DNA from 4 places in the Ruegeria sp. HKCCA5463 genome. Region 2 is predicted to be linked to each of the others. Evidence: riboswitches for the same ligand, from Rfam matches in the RefSeq annotation. Region 2 holds a riboswitch; each other region holds the start of a gene.
What was found. Region 2 has a riboswitch for cobalamin ahead of GOW09_RS07430 (aromatic ring-hydroxylating dioxygenase subunit alpha). Riboswitches for the same ligand answer to the same signal wherever they lie in the genome.
Positions count from the first base shown of each region.

Region 1: linked by a shared signal. The riboswitch ahead of GOW09_RS15170 (DUF1636 domain-containing protein) and the one ahead of GOW09_RS07430 (aromatic ring-hydroxylating dioxygenase subunit alpha) in region 2 are both predicted to bind cobalamin.
Region 3: linked by a shared signal. The riboswitch ahead of GOW09_RS21455 (DUF4198 domain-containing protein) and the one ahead of GOW09_RS07430 (aromatic ring-hydroxylating dioxygenase subunit alpha) in region 2 are both predicted to bind cobalamin.
Region 4: linked by a shared signal. The riboswitch ahead of GOW09_RS13945 (DUF1636 domain-containing protein) and the one ahead of GOW09_RS07430 (aromatic ring-hydroxylating dioxygenase subunit alpha) in region 2 are both predicted to bind cobalamin.

Region 1 is NZ_WQFL01000007.1:66,101-70,311, reverse strand. It holds gene GOW09_RS15175 (SLC13 family permease) at 117-1,973, shown strand; cobalamin riboswitch at 2,207-2,414, shown strand; gene GOW09_RS15170 (DUF1636 domain-containing protein) at 2,506-2,877, shown strand; gene cobW (cobalamin biosynthesis protein CobW) at 2,879-3,934, shown strand; gene cobN (cobaltochelatase subunit CobN) at 3,940-4,211, shown strand, end outside.
Region 2 is NZ_WQFL01000002.1:278,308-282,518, forward strand. It holds gene GOW09_RS07425 (hybrid-cluster NAD(P)-dependent oxidoreductase) at 1-756, opposite strand, end outside; gene GOW09_RS07430 (aromatic ring-hydroxylating dioxygenase subunit alpha) at 762-2,015, opposite strand; cobalamin riboswitch at 2,097-2,301, opposite strand; gene GOW09_RS07435 (hypothetical protein) at 2,568-2,819, shown strand; gene GOW09_RS07440 (hypothetical protein) at 2,828-3,052, shown strand; gene GOW09_RS07445 (DUF3833 family protein) at 3,082-3,624, opposite strand; gene GOW09_RS07450 (DUF3833 domain-containing protein) at 3,621-4,211, opposite strand, start outside.
Region 3 is NZ_WQFL01000016.1:19,802-24,012, reverse strand. It holds gene cbiQ (cobalt ECF transporter T component CbiQ) at 1-557, opposite strand, end outside; gene GOW09_RS21465 (cobalt ABC transporter permease) at 557-1,132, opposite strand; gene cbiM (cobalt transporter CbiM) at 1,129-1,740, opposite strand; gene GOW09_RS21455 (DUF4198 domain-containing protein) at 1,747-2,532, opposite strand; cobalamin riboswitch at 2,665-2,864, opposite strand; gene GOW09_RS21450 (ROK family transcriptional regulator) at 2,986-4,110, opposite strand.
Region 4 is NZ_WQFL01000006.1:125,731-129,941, reverse strand. It holds gene GOW09_RS13955 (carbohydrate kinase) at 1-494, shown strand, start outside; partial or broken gene GOW09_RS13950 (D-lyxose/D-mannose family sugar isomerase) at 511-1,175, shown strand; cobalamin riboswitch at 1,276-1,473, shown strand; gene GOW09_RS13945 (DUF1636 domain-containing protein) at 1,571-1,927, shown strand; gene GOW09_RS13940 (ABC transporter ATP-binding protein) at 1,924-2,697, shown strand; gene GOW09_RS13935 (ABC transporter substrate-binding protein) at 2,714-3,664, shown strand; gene GOW09_RS13930 (iron ABC transporter permease) at 3,666-4,211, shown strand, end outside.

The DNA.
Region 1 (4,211 bases), on a different contig from region 2:
ATGTCTCACCATCGCCGAAAAACGAAACTTCATGACAACTCGGGAAGGATGAACTAGGACTCTAACAAAGAAAAAGTTCTGGACGTATTGTGGAACACATTGCCTTTACCTTCGAGATGGGGGTCGTTTGCACCCTGCTGGCTTTCACCGTTTTTCTGTTCGTTTCCGAGATCATAAGGATCGACCTTTCCGCCATATTGGTTCTGGTTCTCATAGGCTTGCTCAGCTACGCGCCCGGGCTGGGAAATCTGGCGGATGTCACCCTTCTGTTCGACGGCTTCGCATCCAATGCCGTCATCTCGATCATTGCGGTCATGATCGTCGGGGCCGGTCTGGACAAGACGGGGATCATGAACAAGGTGGCTGCCGTCATCCTCAAATACGGCGGCAAATCCGAAGGCAGGGTTGTACCAATCATTTCCGGCACCGTTGGCGTCATATCCTCGTTCATGCAGAATGTCGGCGCCGCTGCTCTGTTTCTGCCGGTTGTCAGCCGAATTTCCACACGGTCGGGCATACCGCTGTCGCGCCTGCTCATGCCGATGGGATTCTGCGCCATTTTGGGCGGCACCATGACGATGGTGGGGTCGTCTCCTCTTATCCTGCTGAACGATCTGATCCTGACGGCAAATGACAGTCTGCCGGCCTCTCAGAAAATGGAGCCCTTCGGCCTGTTCTCGGTCACGCCGATCGGTGCGGTTCTGATCCTGACGGGAATTGGTTACTTTCTGCTGTTGGGACGTTGGGTTTTGCCCGAGGCTGAAGGGCCTGACAATACGGGTACCGGACAAGGGACACAGGAATACCTGCAAAGGGTCTATGGCCTCAAAGCCGATGTGTTCGAAGTCGTGGTGCCCGAGGACAGCCCTTTGGTCGGCGAGATTCTGGCCGACATCAACCACGAAAACCACCTGTACATCATTTCCACCTTCTATCGCGGCAAAACCTCGATGGTTCAGGTTTTGACAGCGGAAATTGCAGCGCCGTGTCGGCTGGCCATCGTCGGCCGCCGTTGGGAGGTCGAGACGTTCGCCGAGAAATACGGGCTGACCGTTCTTCCGGATTTGGACATTTTCGTCGAAGAGTTCGCCCCAACCAATGCAGGCGTGGCCGAGGTGGTCATCACGCCCGACAGCAAGCTGATCGGCAAATGCCCCCGCGAGCTTTTGTTTCGCAAGACCTACGGGATGTCGCTGCTGGCCATTCACCGCGGCGAAGAGACGCTGAGCCATGTCGAGACCGAGGATCACGAATCCACTCAGATCGGGCTCGAAAAGTTTCAGGCGGGCGACATGCTTGTGGCACATACCAGATGGGACAACCTGATGCGGATCAAACGAGATCCGGATTTCGTCGTTGTGACGACGGACTTTCCTCAGGACGAGCTGCGGCCGCAAAAAGTCGGCTGGGCCCTGGCATTCTTCGCCATTTCGCTGTCGTTGATCCTGTTCACGGATGTCCGGCTTTCACTCTGTCTTCTTACCGGCGCGGTGGGCATGATGCTGACCCGTGTGCTCAGCGTGGACGAGGCATACCGCGCGGTCGGATGGAACACCGTATTCCTGCTCGCCTGCCTCATACCTTTGGGACAAGCCGTGCAGAACACAGGTACGGCCGCGTGGATCGCGCAGCAGATCATGATAATTCTGGACGGCTGGCCGCTCTGGTCGCTGCAAACCGGCATCGCCGTTCTGGCGACGGCCTTTTCTTTGGTCATGTCCAATGTGGGGGCCACGGTTCTGCTGGTGCCTCTGGCGGTATCAATTGCGGTGGCGGCGGGTGGAAACCCGGCCGTCTTTGCCCTGACGGTCGCTATATCGACATCGAACAGCTTCATCATCCCAACCCATCAGGTAAACGCGTTGATCATGGGTCCGGCCGGATACAAGGTGATGGATTTCGTCCGCTCCGGCGGAATAATGACGGCGCTGTTTCTGGTCGTCTCGCTGCTCATGATAAACGTCATCTATTAGTATTAGCGCAAGAGGATCCGGGGGGTTCGGTGGTCTTTTCTCATCATCTGGACAGGTTCAGTCAAGGCACCCGTTCACCATAGTCTACGCCCCTTGCTAAGATACCGTTCGTCGCCGGGCCCACCTCAGGCTGGGTCCCGGCACACCATGCCGCCCATCGACGCCCACAGGTCGCTTTCCATGCCTCTGCATCATTGTTGCGCGCGACTCGCTTGACAAGCAGGCCAGCGGTGCCGCATGTCCCTTTCGTTGGTGTCGGTGAGAGCCGATGAAAAGGGAATGCGTCAACGGTCTTGCCGCCAAACGCAGCCGCCCCCGCGACCGTGAACGGAGAGGATGCCCAATGCCACTGGCCCGAAAGCCGGGAAGGCGGGACATCCGACAGAGGCCCGCCTCTGGCATCCGCAAGCCGGGAGACCTGCCAACAACCGAAGTTGAAACCGGGCGGGGTGTTCCGGTGTCGGGTCCATGACCACTCGTGGCCCGCATGAAACCCCGTCCCCCGCGAAGAGGATTTGGGGGGATGAGAGACATGACCGAGACCGCACCAGTCGAGTTGCTGGTCTGTACTACCTGCCGTCGCGGCCTGCCTGTCGAAGATGATGCGCAACGCCCGGGCGCTTTGTTGCACAAGGCCCTGGAACAGGCAGACCTGCCCGACGGTGTCACCCTGCAAGCCGTTGAATGCCTGTCAAACTGCGATCAAGGCTGTTCGATCGTGTTGCGCGGGCCGGGCCGCTGGACCTTCGTGTATGAAAACCTGAACGAAACAGATCATGTCGACGTCATCGTCGACGGCGCGACCAAGTATCTGGCCACGGAAGATGGTTTGGTGAAATGGCGCGAACGCCCCGAACATTTTCGCAAGAACTGTGCCTCGCGCATTCCCCCCATTGGAGCCTGACATGTCGAACCTCGAAAAACTCCCCGTCACAGTGATCACCGGCTTTCTGGGCTCGGGCAAGACCACTTTGGTGCGTCACCTGATGCAGAACCCGCAGGGCAAGCGCCTTGCCGTCGTAGTCAACGAGTTCGGCGATGTAGGCGTCGATGGCGACATCCTGAAATCCTGTGCCATTCCAGATTGCCCGGCGGAAAACATCATGGAACTGGCCAATGGCTGCATCTGCTGCACCGTGGCAGATGATTTCATTCCCACCATCGAGGCCCTGATGGCGTTGGAGCCGCGCCCGGATCATATCCTGATCGAAACCAGCGGTCTGGCCCTGCCGAAACCGCTGCTCAAGGCATTCGACTGGCCTGACATCCGCTCGAAGATCACCGTCGACGGCGTGATCGCCTTAGCCGATGCCGAGGCTGTGGCCGCAGGCCGTTTCGCGCCCAATGTCGAAGCGGTGGACGCCCAGCGCATGGCCGATGACTCGATCGACCACGAAACGCCCCTGTCCGAGGTGTTCGAGGATCAGATCTCGTGCGCCGACATCATCCTGCTGACCAAGCCCGACCTCGCCGGCCCCGAAGGCGTGGCCAAAGCGCGCGAGATCATCGCCGCCGAGGCGCCGCGCCCCCTGCCCGTCGTCGAAGTGGCCGAAGGTGCCGTGGACGTGCGCGTTGTGCTGGGTCTGGAAGCCGCCGCCGAGGATGACATGGACGCCCGACCCTCGCATCACGACGGCCATCACGATCACGAGCATGACGATTTCGAAAGCATCATCGTCGAGCTGCCCGAGCAGACCGATCCGGCCCAACTGGTCGCCAATATCGAACGCCTCGCCAATGAACTGAACATCCTGCGCGTCAAAGGGTATGCCGCCGTTCAGGGCAAACCCATGCGCCTGCTGGTCCAGGCAGTGGGTGCCCGCGTGCGTCACCAGTATGACCGCCCGTGGGAACCCGGTGAAGACCGTCGTTCGCGTCTGGTCGTCATCGCCGAGCATGACGATATCAAAGAGGCGGAAATCCGCGAAATCCTCGTGGGTGTGCGTGAGGCTGCCGAGTAAGACCCATGCACGTCGTCTTCCGCGAAAGCCACGGGCTCGAGGAAACCGAGACCCCAACCGATCTGGGCCAGAGCCCGGCGGATCTGGTGGTGCTGTCGTTTTCGGACAGCGATCTGGGGGCTTTCGCGGCGGGCTGGCATCGCGGCGGCGGACCGGAAGGGCGAATGCCGACCCTGCGGCTGGCGAATTTGACGGCGTTGAAACACCCGTTATCGGTCGATACCTATGTCGAGCAGACGATGGAGGGCGCCAAGGGCATTCTGATCCGTCTGATCGG
Region 2 (4,211 bases):
GAAGCTTTCCTGATGGTAGTTGTTCATATCAAAACCAAGACCGGCCAGCGCGTCGCGTACCGCTTGCATGAAGGGCTCAGGACCGCAGCAATAGACTTCGCGCTCAAGGTAATCCGGCGCCATCAGCCCCAGCATCAATTGGTTGAACTGACCCTGATATCCCGTCCATGGGCGGTAGCGGTCCGGCTCTTCCACCACGAATTTCAGGTCCAAACCATCCGTGCGGCTGGCCATCTGTTCCAAGCGCTGGCGGAAGATGATCTCGGATGGCCTTTTGGCGCAGTTGATGAAGACAACGTCCAGATCGCGGCCTTCGTCCCACATACAGGTGGTCATCGACATCATCGGGGTGATGCCCGAGCCAGCCGAGATAAACAGGAACTTGCGCGCATCGCTCAACGCGTTGGTGAACAGGCCCGCGGGCCCAATGGCCTTGATCCGCATGCCGGGTTGAAGATTGTCCAGCATCCAGCGCGTGCCGATACTGTCGGGTTGCGCTTTGGCGGTGATGGTGATCGACCGCGGCCGCGACGGCGACGATGAGATCGTGTAGGTGCGATGCACAACGCCTCCGGGCTGGCCGGGCGCCGGAATCTCGAGCGTCAGGAACTGACCGGGGTGATAGGCGAACTGCGCCCCCGAGGGGGCACGGAACGAAAAGCTGGCGGTGTTCGGCATCTCGGGCACGACCGAGACACATTCCAGCATCTCTCCATCCTGCCAGACGGCTGATGAAAGCGTGTTCAGGTCTTTCATCAGCCTTACTCCGCCGCCATGGAGTCAGGCGCCAGGCGGGCCGAAACTGTGTTGCAATACCAATCCACGAATTGCAGCACGCCGGATTCCTGAATGGCTGAATACGGGCCGGGCACATAGGCCGGGCTGTTGATGCCCTGCTGGTTGTCCTCGACCACCTGACGGTCTTCGTTATTCGTGGCGACCCAGACTTCGGTCAGACGTTTCACGTCATAGTCAACGCCTTCAACCGCATCCTTGTTGACCAGCCATTTGGTCGTGACCTCGGTCTCTGTCGGGCCGATCGGCGTGACGCGGAAAACAATCGAGTGGTCGGCAAGAAAGTGGTTCCACGTGGTCGGATAGTGGAACTTCAAAAGCGATCCCGCATCCGCAAAGGGCGACCGGCCCAACCAACGGCGCACGGCGGATTTCCCGTCCATCGTATAACTCTCGGCCCCTTCTTTCAGCGGCATCCGCGCCAGTCGATATTGGCCGTCCTCGTGCAGGTAGAACTGCGATGGCATACCCGCTGCCTGGCACCTGTCGAAATGGGCTTGCATATAGGCTGGGGTTTCACCGCCTTCGATCCCCGTCACGCCCGGATCATCAGGGAAGGTCCGGCACAGCGCAGGGTGGTTGCCGCCGCAGTGATAGCACTCGCGATTGTTTTCCCAGACCAGCTTCCAGTTGCCGTTCTCGATGATCGTGCTTTCGAAGGCGACCTTGGCATTCGCAAGATCATGCGGCTCAAGATACGGGCGGGCGATATTGGCGAACGTGTCAAAATCCGGGGCGACATCCGCCAGACAGATGTAAACCAACCCGGCAAGCTCGCGGCAATGAACCGTCTTCAAACCATGCTGCCTGGGATCAAATTCCGGCCCCATGTCGCGGGCCCACAGCAAAGAGCCGTCAAGCTCGTAGGTCCATTGGTGATATGGGCAAACCAGCTTCGGCGCGTTGCCTTTTGCCGCCTTGCATATGATCGAGCCGCGATGGCGGCAGGTGTTGTGAAACGCCCGGATCTGGTTGTCGGCGCCGCGCACGATGATCACGCGATAGGCACCCACGTTGTATGTTACATAGTCGCCGGCTTTCACCAGTTCGCAAGCAGGAATGGCAAAGAGCCATTCGCGATAGTGGATGGTTTCCAGGTCGGTCTGAAAGATCTCGGGGTCGGTGTAAAAGGCCCGTTCCAGAGCATAGCCCGGGATTCGACGCGCCAACAGGTTTTGGACATTGTTCACTTCTGGCTCTCCTGCCGCGCCCCGCGGCATTGCTTGGGCAGATGACAAGGAGGAGCCGTCCGGAAGCGCGCGAGGATCACGTCCGAAATCCGTGCCCCCACCGCCACCCGCGGTTTGACATATCTTTGAGGCTGGTTTCCGGACTTGAAAGGGGCTTGCGCCCGGTTGCGACACCTTCCCGGGATCCTCGTCCCAGTGGTTGATTGTCGAACCTGACCTTCCTTACCGTTGCGGGGGCAGTACCGGACTTACACCGATTTCCCAATTCTCCGCTGTCTGAGAATCAAGCAGCGGCACCTCACGATGGCAGCCTACTTTTTACCCGCTTGGGCGCTGAAATGCTTGCGACATTTCCGGTTTCAAAACAGACATGGAAATTTTCCGGCAGCGTGGACGGCGCCGGGATCACAGTCCTTGGCACAGGGGCGTGGCAGGCCCGCCAGCATGGCGTTTTGCGGTGGCCGATGGCCTTGCGATGGATGCGGCCACGTCTGACATCGGCGCCGCCTAATTGTCCCCCAACCGCGACGGCGAAGGCCCGGCTGCTCGGATCAGAAACGAAACGCTGCACGTCGCCTGAGCATGGCTGGAAAAGAGAGTGTCAAGCCAAGTGAAGGAGGTTTGCAGCAAGCCCTTTTGGGTGAAGTTGATCCGTTTGGGATAGTGCTGGCTTTCAATGGGGCAGGTGAAGAAGGCGAATATCCGTCATGCGAGAGTTGTCAGTCCACCTTGTCAACGGTCGGTAGAAAACCTCATTTTGTCCATAAAAAATTGTCTTTTTCGGGAAAAACCATTACGTTTTCCGAAAATGGTGGAAAACACCGGAGGCAGTAAGAGAGCAGATGCCAAAACCGAAAACAGGTGTTTTGCGGACAACAGTTCCTTCGCGCCTCATGGGAAAACGGGATGGTCTGTTTTTCCTCTGGGGGCAGATAGAACGCGCGCGCTTGAAGGTCGAGGGCGGCGAACGCGCCGAGGGCGCGGCCTCGGACGGGCCAAGGGCAAACACGGCCGGTGAGGTCAAGGGATCGACGACAGCATTGGTGGACGAGTTTATTTTCTACTGACTTTTGTGATGAAACCGGTCCTGGCGGCCCTATTTCTTCTCGAAGAACAGGATGACTTCACCCAGACGGACGCCATAGCGTGAGACATACGCGCGGTTCAGCAGACGGTCGTCATCCAGCAGCCACATCCAATCGTCGAATTTGACACGCATGGTCCCGTCCTTGATCGGCAGGTCGATCTTGTATTTCCAGTTGAACGTATCCCCGCGCTCAATCCCGCTGGCGGTTCCCAGCACGCCAGGCGCCGTACCGGTCCACGTATCCTCTCCGGTTTTGGTCAATGTCCAGATGCGCTGTTCCGTCGCGCCATCGTCGTAGACGAAGTCTTCGACCAGGGTCAGGGTTTCGCCGTCCCATGTCCCGTCGATATCAACCGTGAATCTGCGGGGGATATTTCCCAGAACATCCTGAAACTGACCGTAGGCCACTGTTTTGCCTTCGAAAAATTCCTCGAGGTTCAACTGTCGGTCCGACAGAAACGTTTTTGGTACCTTCGGTTTGCTGGAGCAGGCCGCCAGAAGTGCAAGGCTTGCGATGGCGACGCAGGCGATGAAAGAGCGAAAGGTGATCATTGCAACGGCTTCCCTTCCAAAGTCGCGTCATACCCGTTTGACCCACTTGGATGCATCGGTTTAGAACTGGGGCTTGGACGCATTGTGGCGATCAGTTCCGCGACCTTGACGCCAAACTTGCGCATCTCGGACCGATTCATGATGACGCCGGTTTCTGTCAGATACATCCAATCGGTGACATCCAGCGTATGTCCACCGGCGTCATCTGGCAGAATGATACGATAGGTCAGTTTCACCGTGGACCCCGAGATGATGCCCCGACCTTCGCCTACGATATCATCCGCCATTGCCGTGAATGTGTTGCCAGTTCCCAGCGTCAGGTACCATTTGCGGGTCATCTGTTTTCCGTTGGAATACGTGAAGTACTCGGTCAGCGTGCCAGAGTTGCCTTTCCATTCGCCGGACATGCGCGCGACAAAGCTGTTCGACATTTTGCCGTTGGGGCCATAGATCAGGCCCTCGGACAAGATCTCTCCGTTCAGGTGTTTTTTCAGGGAAAAATCTGGCCCGGTGCCGCTGTAATCTGACGGCGATTGCGCGCGAAAGCTCAGCAGCCTTGCGCGGATGAAGACAGCGGTCAGAAGGAC
Region 3 (4,211 bases), on a different contig from region 2:
GGCCGAAAACCACGCACCTTCATGGCGGCGCGCAGCCGCAGGTATTCTTCGCGCAAGACCTCGATATACCGGATCGTGAACATCAGCAGGTAAACCAGCTTTTCGGGGCACCGCAGACGATGCAGGGCGTGGCCCAGTGTAACCGGCTCCATCGTCCCGACCAAAACCAACAGGGACAGGATCACGGCATTGGCGGTCAAGGCAATCTCGACCGCTTTCCAAAAACCCTGCCAGCTTGCGGAGAATCCCCAAAGCGTGAACATCGGATCCCCGGGCATGGAAAAGGGCAACAGGACCAGCATGAACAGGATGAACCCATCCATCATGGCCATTCGCTTCAACGTCTTTCGCCGCGGCAGACGTGAAACTATCAGAAGCGAAAGCGACACTGTCAGCGCCGCGCAGAGCGCGCCGAGGGATGACAGCGCCACGGTCACGACCGCAAAAACAACTGCCATGACGATCCGCATCCGAGGATCCAGCAGGCTGATCAGACCTTCTGGTCCGTCACCGGCTTCGGACAGTGTTTTTTCCTTGTGCCCCAGAACGTGTGCCATCAGGAGGCCAGCTTGCGGCGGGCCGCCATGTAAAAGCCCAGACCAAACAGACCAACGATGTACCCGATCCCGCCAAGGATGGTTTGCAGGTCATTCTGTTCGCGATAGGCCGCAATCTCGCGCCTGAGCGGGCGCAATTCGTTACGTACGGCCTTGGCGATAACCTGCTGCTCTTCGGCGCTGAGAGACGCCGCCGAACCGCTGGCCTGCGTCACAGCAGCCGAAGATGAGCCACCGTTTTCTGCCACGGCAACGCCCATGATCCGCGCGACATCTTCGGCAGACATCGTGACTTCGGCCACATGCCCGGCGCCAAGGTTGGCAAAGAAGGTGTGCGCCACGGCCGAGGTCGGCGTGTAGACAAAAAAACCGTCCGCATCCGTGACCGATCGACCCAGCTCGGCCCCATCCGGGCCGGTGACAATGACCTCGGTGCCGTTTGCCATGTCGCCGTTAGAAAAGCCAATTTCGCCCTCGATGACGTCTCCCGACTCGAAAACGCCGGCTATGACCTTGTGCGCCAGGGCAGGCACAGGTGCGCAGCACACGGCCAATATGACAACCAGATGCTTCATGTGGCTGCTCCTCTGAAAAACAGCTCGGGCTTGACCTTGCGCGCCAACAACACGGCGAACCCGGTCAAAATCGCCTCGATGGCCATGACAGGAATATGGGCGAAGAAAACAAGCTTGGCGGCAGGCAGAAATTCATCCCCCGACAGCGCCAAGGAAAACGCGACCATGCCGGTTGTCGCCGCAATCGCAAATGCGCCGCCGACGCCCCCCCAAATTGCACCTTGCAAAGGCGTTCCACGCGCGATCAGACGACCGAACAACATTCCGGCCACCACTGCGGGAAAGGCGATATTGACGGTGTTGATCCCCAACACCGTCAACCCGCCAAAGCCGAAAAAGACCGCCTGTAGCAAAAGCCCGACGAACAAAGCCGGGAATGCGGCCCAACCAAGCAGCAGCCCGGCCATGCCGTTGAGGATCAGATGGACCGACGACGGACCAATGGGCACGTGGATCAAGGATGCCACGAAGAAACTGGCTGACAGCACGCCCGCAGTGGGGATGCGATCAAGATCCAGAGACCTGAGACCCATGGCGATCCCGCCCGCGGCGGCTATGGCGCCGCCAATTACAACCGGGTTGGAAAGGGCTCCGTCGACGATGTGCATTTGGGGTTACTCCAGATCCCAGGCACGAATCCAGATGACCGCATCCTGGCTGAGTTCTTTGCCCTCATGTTCGGTTGCCGGACCGGAACCAAGGGCGGCGAAACCCCAGTAACCGGCTTTCGGAACGCCGAACGAAAAGTACCCGTTGTCGTCAGATATTGCGACCACCGCACCACCCGGCATAGGAGACGCTTTCGGTGCAGAAACGGCCGAACTTTCCATGTCGGGTTCGGCGGCCATGTACTCGATCTCGATCTCGGCCCCCGCAACCGGCTGACCATCAGCCAGCACACGGCCCGTGAAAGTCGAACCCGCGATGATGTTGGTCGGCTTGTTCAGCGGGATAATCTCGGTCGGCAGACCCACGGGATTCATCCAGTCGGTCGGCAATTCGTTGCGGTTCAGGAAGGCTTTGGTGAGCTGTTGGATATAAATGTCTTCGGATTCCTCATAATAAGGCTGAGGAACCGTCACCAGCACATAGTCGCCCGAACGTTTGACCGGGACACTGCCCTTGAACGCCGCACCCTCGTTTTCCCCGCCAGTGAACCGGATAGGTTCCAGCGTGTCCAGCAAATCGGTCTTTTCACCGTTGTGGATCACATAGAATTCCTGCGGCTTTTCCAGATCCATGACATGGCCATTCTCGAACGGATGCCAGAAAATCAGTTTGACCGGTACATCGCCCGGTTTCTCGATCATGGTGTCGGTGGTGTATTCCAAAAGGAAATGCGCATTTGCTATGGCAGGAAGAGCCACCGCGGCAGCGGCTGCGCTGAGCAGCGTTTTCATGAACAGTCGTCCTTGTCCCGTCGCGCCAATCCCGGCGCGAAATTCGTTTTGACCACGGGACATTCAACGCCAAATTACCCTTTTCAGGCATCCTGGTCCGACGCACATCCCGTCGCCGATTAGGAGTGCCCCTTGTGAGGGCACATGTCCGGCAGGTATCCTGACTTGCGGGTCAAAGCGTCGGACTGGCCTTCCCGGGCAACCCCCAGTGGCGTTTCAGCCCTGCTCGCCGCTTACAGTTGCGGGTGCAGTTGCGGAATTGGGCCTGAGCCCGCACCGCATTCCCTATTGATTCCAGAGCAAGCCCCGGAACCGGACATGCCGAGCGGCTTGCCAGACAACTCAGCCCTCCGTCAACGAAAATGTGTTACGGCCATCGAAAATAATGAGCTCGGCAGTTTGCGAGAGTGAACCAGTTTGTGAAATATCCAAGGCAACAAGGTGATTTCACATCTAAGCTTCTGAAAGATACCTTTCCGACAACGGCAGGCTCGCCGCGCCCAGTGAGCGTGCTTCCGGGCCCACGGTCCCTGCCAGCACGGCAGGGCGCTCGAGACCGGTCAGGTTAAGCTCAGACAGTTTGTCTTCGACCATTTCAACCAAACGCGCCTTGATGTCCTGCGGCATCCAGCCGTCAATCTTCACGCATTCGAAATCTATCAGGCTACAGGACGAGACAATCGCATAGGCAATCCCACTCGCCGTCTGTTTCAACCAGTATTCCAGTTGAACTTTTGGCACATCCCAACGCTGGGTCGTTTCCCAAATGGAATGCGACGTGACACCTGCTGTGGTGATTGCACGCTCGAGCACATACAGGCTGGCCACGTCGATAAGGGGTCTGACACCACCGGCATCATCTGGCACAGGCAAGGGGCCGATTGCGCCCGCGTTTCCACGTCCCGAAAAGATTGCGCCATTGAGGACCACACCGCCGCCAATGAAAAACCCGATATAGAAGTACAGGAAATCCCTGGGCCCATCGGCTGGACCGAATACCAATTCCGCCCCACAAGCCGCAGTGGCGTCATTTTGCAGGAATACCGGAATATCGAGGCGCCGCGCCAGGTCAGCCTTCAGGTCTGATACGCGCCACGGGTCCATTTCTTCCTGAGGAACCTGAAGGGTCTGGGCCCAGTCCCATAGGTAGAACGGCATGGCAATCCCAAGTCCCGCAATCCTGCCTTTGGCCTCAGGCGACATGGATGATATCATTTTGCCCAGACTCTCAGTGGAAAACTCCAAAGTGGCTTTCGGCGTTGGATAGTCATAGGTTCGCCGATCGCGTTGCCGCACATTTCCGACAAAGTCAGTCAAAACCAACTCGGCACTGCGACGCCCCACCTTGAGCCCAAAGAAAAAGGCACCATCCGGGTTAAGTCGCATGGGAACGGAAGGTTGCCCGACTTTCCCGCGGACCGGTTCGCCGCGCAAAAGCAAACCATCCTTCTCCAACAGCCGCATGATGACGGAAACGGTTTGTGCCGACAGTCCTGTCATGCGCGCGATCTCGGACTTCGAAAGGGCCTGGTGACGCCGGACAAGCGACAATACAAGCCGTTCGTTCCGGGCCCGCATCCCGCTTTGGTTGGTTCCGCGCACCTCTGACCCGTGCAGGCCAATCGAATTTTTCCGAGATGAATTTTCCGGCACGACCACCCCTTTCCTGTTGAAGAATG
Region 4 (4,211 bases), on a different contig from region 2:
GCCACGGTTCCGACCGGGCAGTGATGCTGGACCCGAATATCCGCCCGGATTTCATCAAGGATCAAACCCGATTTCGGACGCGTTTGAACCGTATGATCTCGCGTGCGGATATCGTCAAGGTTTCAGACGAGGACCTGGACTGGATCATTCCGGGCGCTGAATCCGAATCCGCAAAAGCGTCTGTGCTGTTGCAGGCGGGTCCTTCCGTTGTCATCGTCACGCGTGGCAGTGAAGGGGCGCACGGTTACCTGGCGGATGGTTCCGAAGTCTCGGTTCCTGTGAAACCCGTTGAAGTGGTCGATACGATCGGCGCAGGTGACACGTTCAACGCCGGCGTTCTGACCGAGCTCAGCCGCGCAGGGCATCTGACCAAGTCAGTTCTGCGCGGATTGACGGTTGAAAGCCTGCAAGCCGCCATGGAACTGGGCGCTGACGTGGCGGCCGTAACCGTTTCCCGAGCCGGGGCGGAACCCCCTTGGGCGCACGAACTTTGATCTGCGGGATGGCATGATGAAACGATCCGAAATCAACCACATCAAGCCCTATGCACAGGCGTTCATTCAACCCTTCGGCGCCGTGTTGCCACCCTTTGCGGATTGGTCGCCCGAGAAAATGCGCAGCCCTCTGGCCAAAACGATCCGCAGCCGCGGGCTGGGATGGGATATTACCGATTACGCACAAGGCCATTTCGACGAACATTACCTATTCCCGTTCACTCTACGCACTGGTTAGACGAAGGATCTGAAATCCGGGCGTGGGATGCTCTGTGCAGAAAACTATTGATCTCGAAAGACAATCAGCTTTCTCCGGTGCACCGGCATATTATCAAGGCAGAAGACATCATCAACCGGGGCGGCGGCGATCTCTTTCTGGAAATTCATGCGCCGGATCCAAACGGTGGCGTCGACCGCAGCAACCCGATGACGGTCCCCAGCGATGCCTGCCCTGTAACCTTGCAACCCCAAGAGCACGTACGGCTGAAGCCCGGGTAAAGCGTAACTCTGATGCCCGACATCTGGCACGCTTTCTGGGCCGAGCGCGGCGATTGCCTTATTGGCGAGGTATCGACCGTGAATGACGACCGTACGAACAATGTGTTTGAAAAGCCAATTCCACGGTTTTCAAAGGTCGAGAAAGATTTCGAGCCGGATTTCCTTCTTGTATCAGACTATTGACACCGTTCGGTCCGGGCTGGCGCAGCAGGACAGCTGGCGCGGCTGTTGCAATTCCATCTACCACCGCCTTCGTCTGCCGCTTGACAAGTCTGGCATTGCCGGACTAGCTGAGCGGGATGGTTCCGTAAGGGATGAAAATGGGAACACGGTGCGGCGCTGGAATGTGCCAAGTCCGTGACTGCCCCCGCAACTGTAAGCGGTGAGCGACGCCACTTCACCACTGACCCGCATGGGTTGGGAAGGTCGGCCAAGCAACGACCCGCAAGTCAGGAGACCTGCCATCGCACTATAAACCAACCCGAGGCGGGGCGTCTCGGAAGGAGGCTTGATGGCGTGTTTGCGTAATATCTGGGTATGTGCCCTCTGTCTGCGTCTGGCAAACGACGGAGATGGCTATGACCTGCTATTCTGATCACTACGTTCTGATCTGTTCAACATGTCAGGGGGCGATGTCTGCCGAGGCTGCGCAAGACGAGCTGAATGCCCGGTTGCCTGACGGTTTTGAAACCCGAATGGTGGCCTGCATGGCAGGTTGTGAACGGGCCATGACGGTCGGATTTCAGGCCCCGGGAAAAGCGCAGTACCTGTTTGGCGATATCACGACATCACACGACCTGTCCGCCTTGGTCGAATTCGCGACCCAGTTCGGCGACAGTGACGATGGCTGGACCAGCGCCTCGGACCGCCCCCCTGCCCTTTTCGCAAAGACCTTGTCGCGAATACCCGCATTGCCGTCCGGTGGCGCTTCATGAGTTTTCTGGTTGCCGAAAATTTGGAGTACTATGCTCTTAATGGCGATATCCTGTTGCAGGATGTGTCCTTTCGTCTGGAAGAAGGATCAATTCTGGCAATCGCCGGGCCGAACGGCGCCGGCAAGACCACTCTGCTGAAACTGCTGTGCGGGATCGAACGGGTTATCTTGGGTGATGTTTGGATAGAAGGCCAAAGCCTTCGGACCCTGTCCGCCCGCCAACGTGCCCGCTCCATTGCTGTGGTCGGGCAGCAGGAAATGCCTGACGGGCGGATGCGCCTGCAAGACTATGTTGCGCTGGGGCAAATCCCGATTCAGGGCGAACGTTCGATGGCTCAGCACAAGGCTGATCTGGAACGGGTTCTGACGACGACCGAGCTGTCGCATTTTGCCAACAAAACGATGGGTCAACTGTCCGGCGGAGAACGTCAGCGCGCACATATCGCGCGCGCGTTGGCCCAGAACCCGTCCTTGCTGTTTCTAGACGAGCCAACCAACCATCTGGACCCCGATGCCAAGGGGCACATGCTGTCTCTGGTTGCTGATCTGGGGGTAACGGTCGTCATGATCGTCCATGATCTGGTCATGATCCCGGAATTCGCCACCCATGTGGCGCTGATGAAAGCCACGCGTCTGACGGGGTTCGGGCCTGTTGTCGAAGTTCTGACCCCAGACCGGGTACGTGAGACATTCGGCGTGGATTATCTGTGCTTTCAGCACGAAGGCCGCATGATCCCCGCACTGGATATCCGAAAACGGAAACTGTCATAATAACAGGAACTTAAATATGATGCAGAAACTTTGGCCGGTGGTTGTTTTCGCTGGCTTGGCAGGTGGCGCGGCAGCGGAAGCCGTCACCGTGGACAATTGCGGCGAACCGCTGGTTTTTGACTCGGCGCCGGAACGTCTGGTCGTGCATGACATGAACATGGCGGATATGGCCTTTGCGCTCGGCCTTCAGGACAAGATCGTGGGGCTTACCGGAATTACCGGCTGGTACAAAACAAGCCCTGATTTTGATGCTCAGCGTGGCGATATCCCAGAGCTTGCCCCCAAATACCCGACCATTGAAAACCTTGTGGCCGTCGAACCCGATCTGTTTTTCGCCGGTTGGTACTATGGCATGAAACCCGGCGGTGACGTCACGCCCGACACGCTGGAACCCTTTGGTATCAAGACCATGATCCTGACCGAAAGCTGCGTGCATCTGGACAAGGATCGCCCCGAGGCCAGCATGAACCTGTTGTTTGATGACGTTCTGCGTCTGGGCAAGGTCATGCAGGTCGAAGACAAGGCCGAGGCGCTGGTTGCCAGCTGGAAAGACAAATTGTCCGCCATCGAAGCAAAAACAGCCGATCTGGAAAAGCCCCGCGTATTCCTGTTGGACGGACCGGCCGATGCTCCGTTCACCGCTGGCAAGTTCGCCATTCCCGATGCAATGATCGCAGCCGCGGGTGGCGAGAACGTGACGCATGATCTGGATACCAGCTGGGGCCGCACGTCGTGGGAGGCCGTGGCAGCGGCCAACCCGGAGTTTCTGGTGCTGCTCGATTATCAATCCGGCAACGGCGCAGAGGACACTTTCCAGTTCCTCAAGGATCACCCGGTGATGTCACAAACGGACGCGGTAAAGAACGAGCGCTGGATTGGCCTGCGTTACGAGGAACTGACGCCCGGCCCGGCAAATATCGAGGCGATCGAGAAGATGGCGAAGGCGATGCACCCGGAGACCAATTGATATGGTCCGATTGGGCCGTTTGATAGTGCTGGGGGCGGTTGTTCTGACCGCCCTTTTGCTGTTGTCGATCGTCTACGGGACCACCCCAATCCCCATAAGCGAAGTTTTTTCGGCCATCGGCCTCGGAACCGGTCTGGTGGAAGGAGACATGTCGCCCTTGCACCGGATCGTCTTCGACCTTCGCCTGCCCCGTGCCTTGTTTGCCGCCGTGATTGGTGCGGGACTGGGCGTCGTTGGTGTCGTTTTGCAAACAACGACGCGAAACGATCTGGCAGATCCGTTTCTGTTCGGTCTGTCCTCGGGTGCTGCTGCCGGCGCCGTTCTGGTGATCACCGTCACGGGTGATGTCCTGGGAATCTGGACGTTGCCGCTGGCGGCATTTTGCGGTGGTCTGATTGCGTCCGGCATTGTTCTGGCGCTGGTTCAGGGCTTGCGTACGAGCGCACCCGAAAAACTGATCCTGGCTGGCCTGGCGGTGTCCTTTCTGTTTTCCGCGATCACCAACTACCTGATTTTCTCTGGCGACAATCGCGCAGCGCATTCGGTG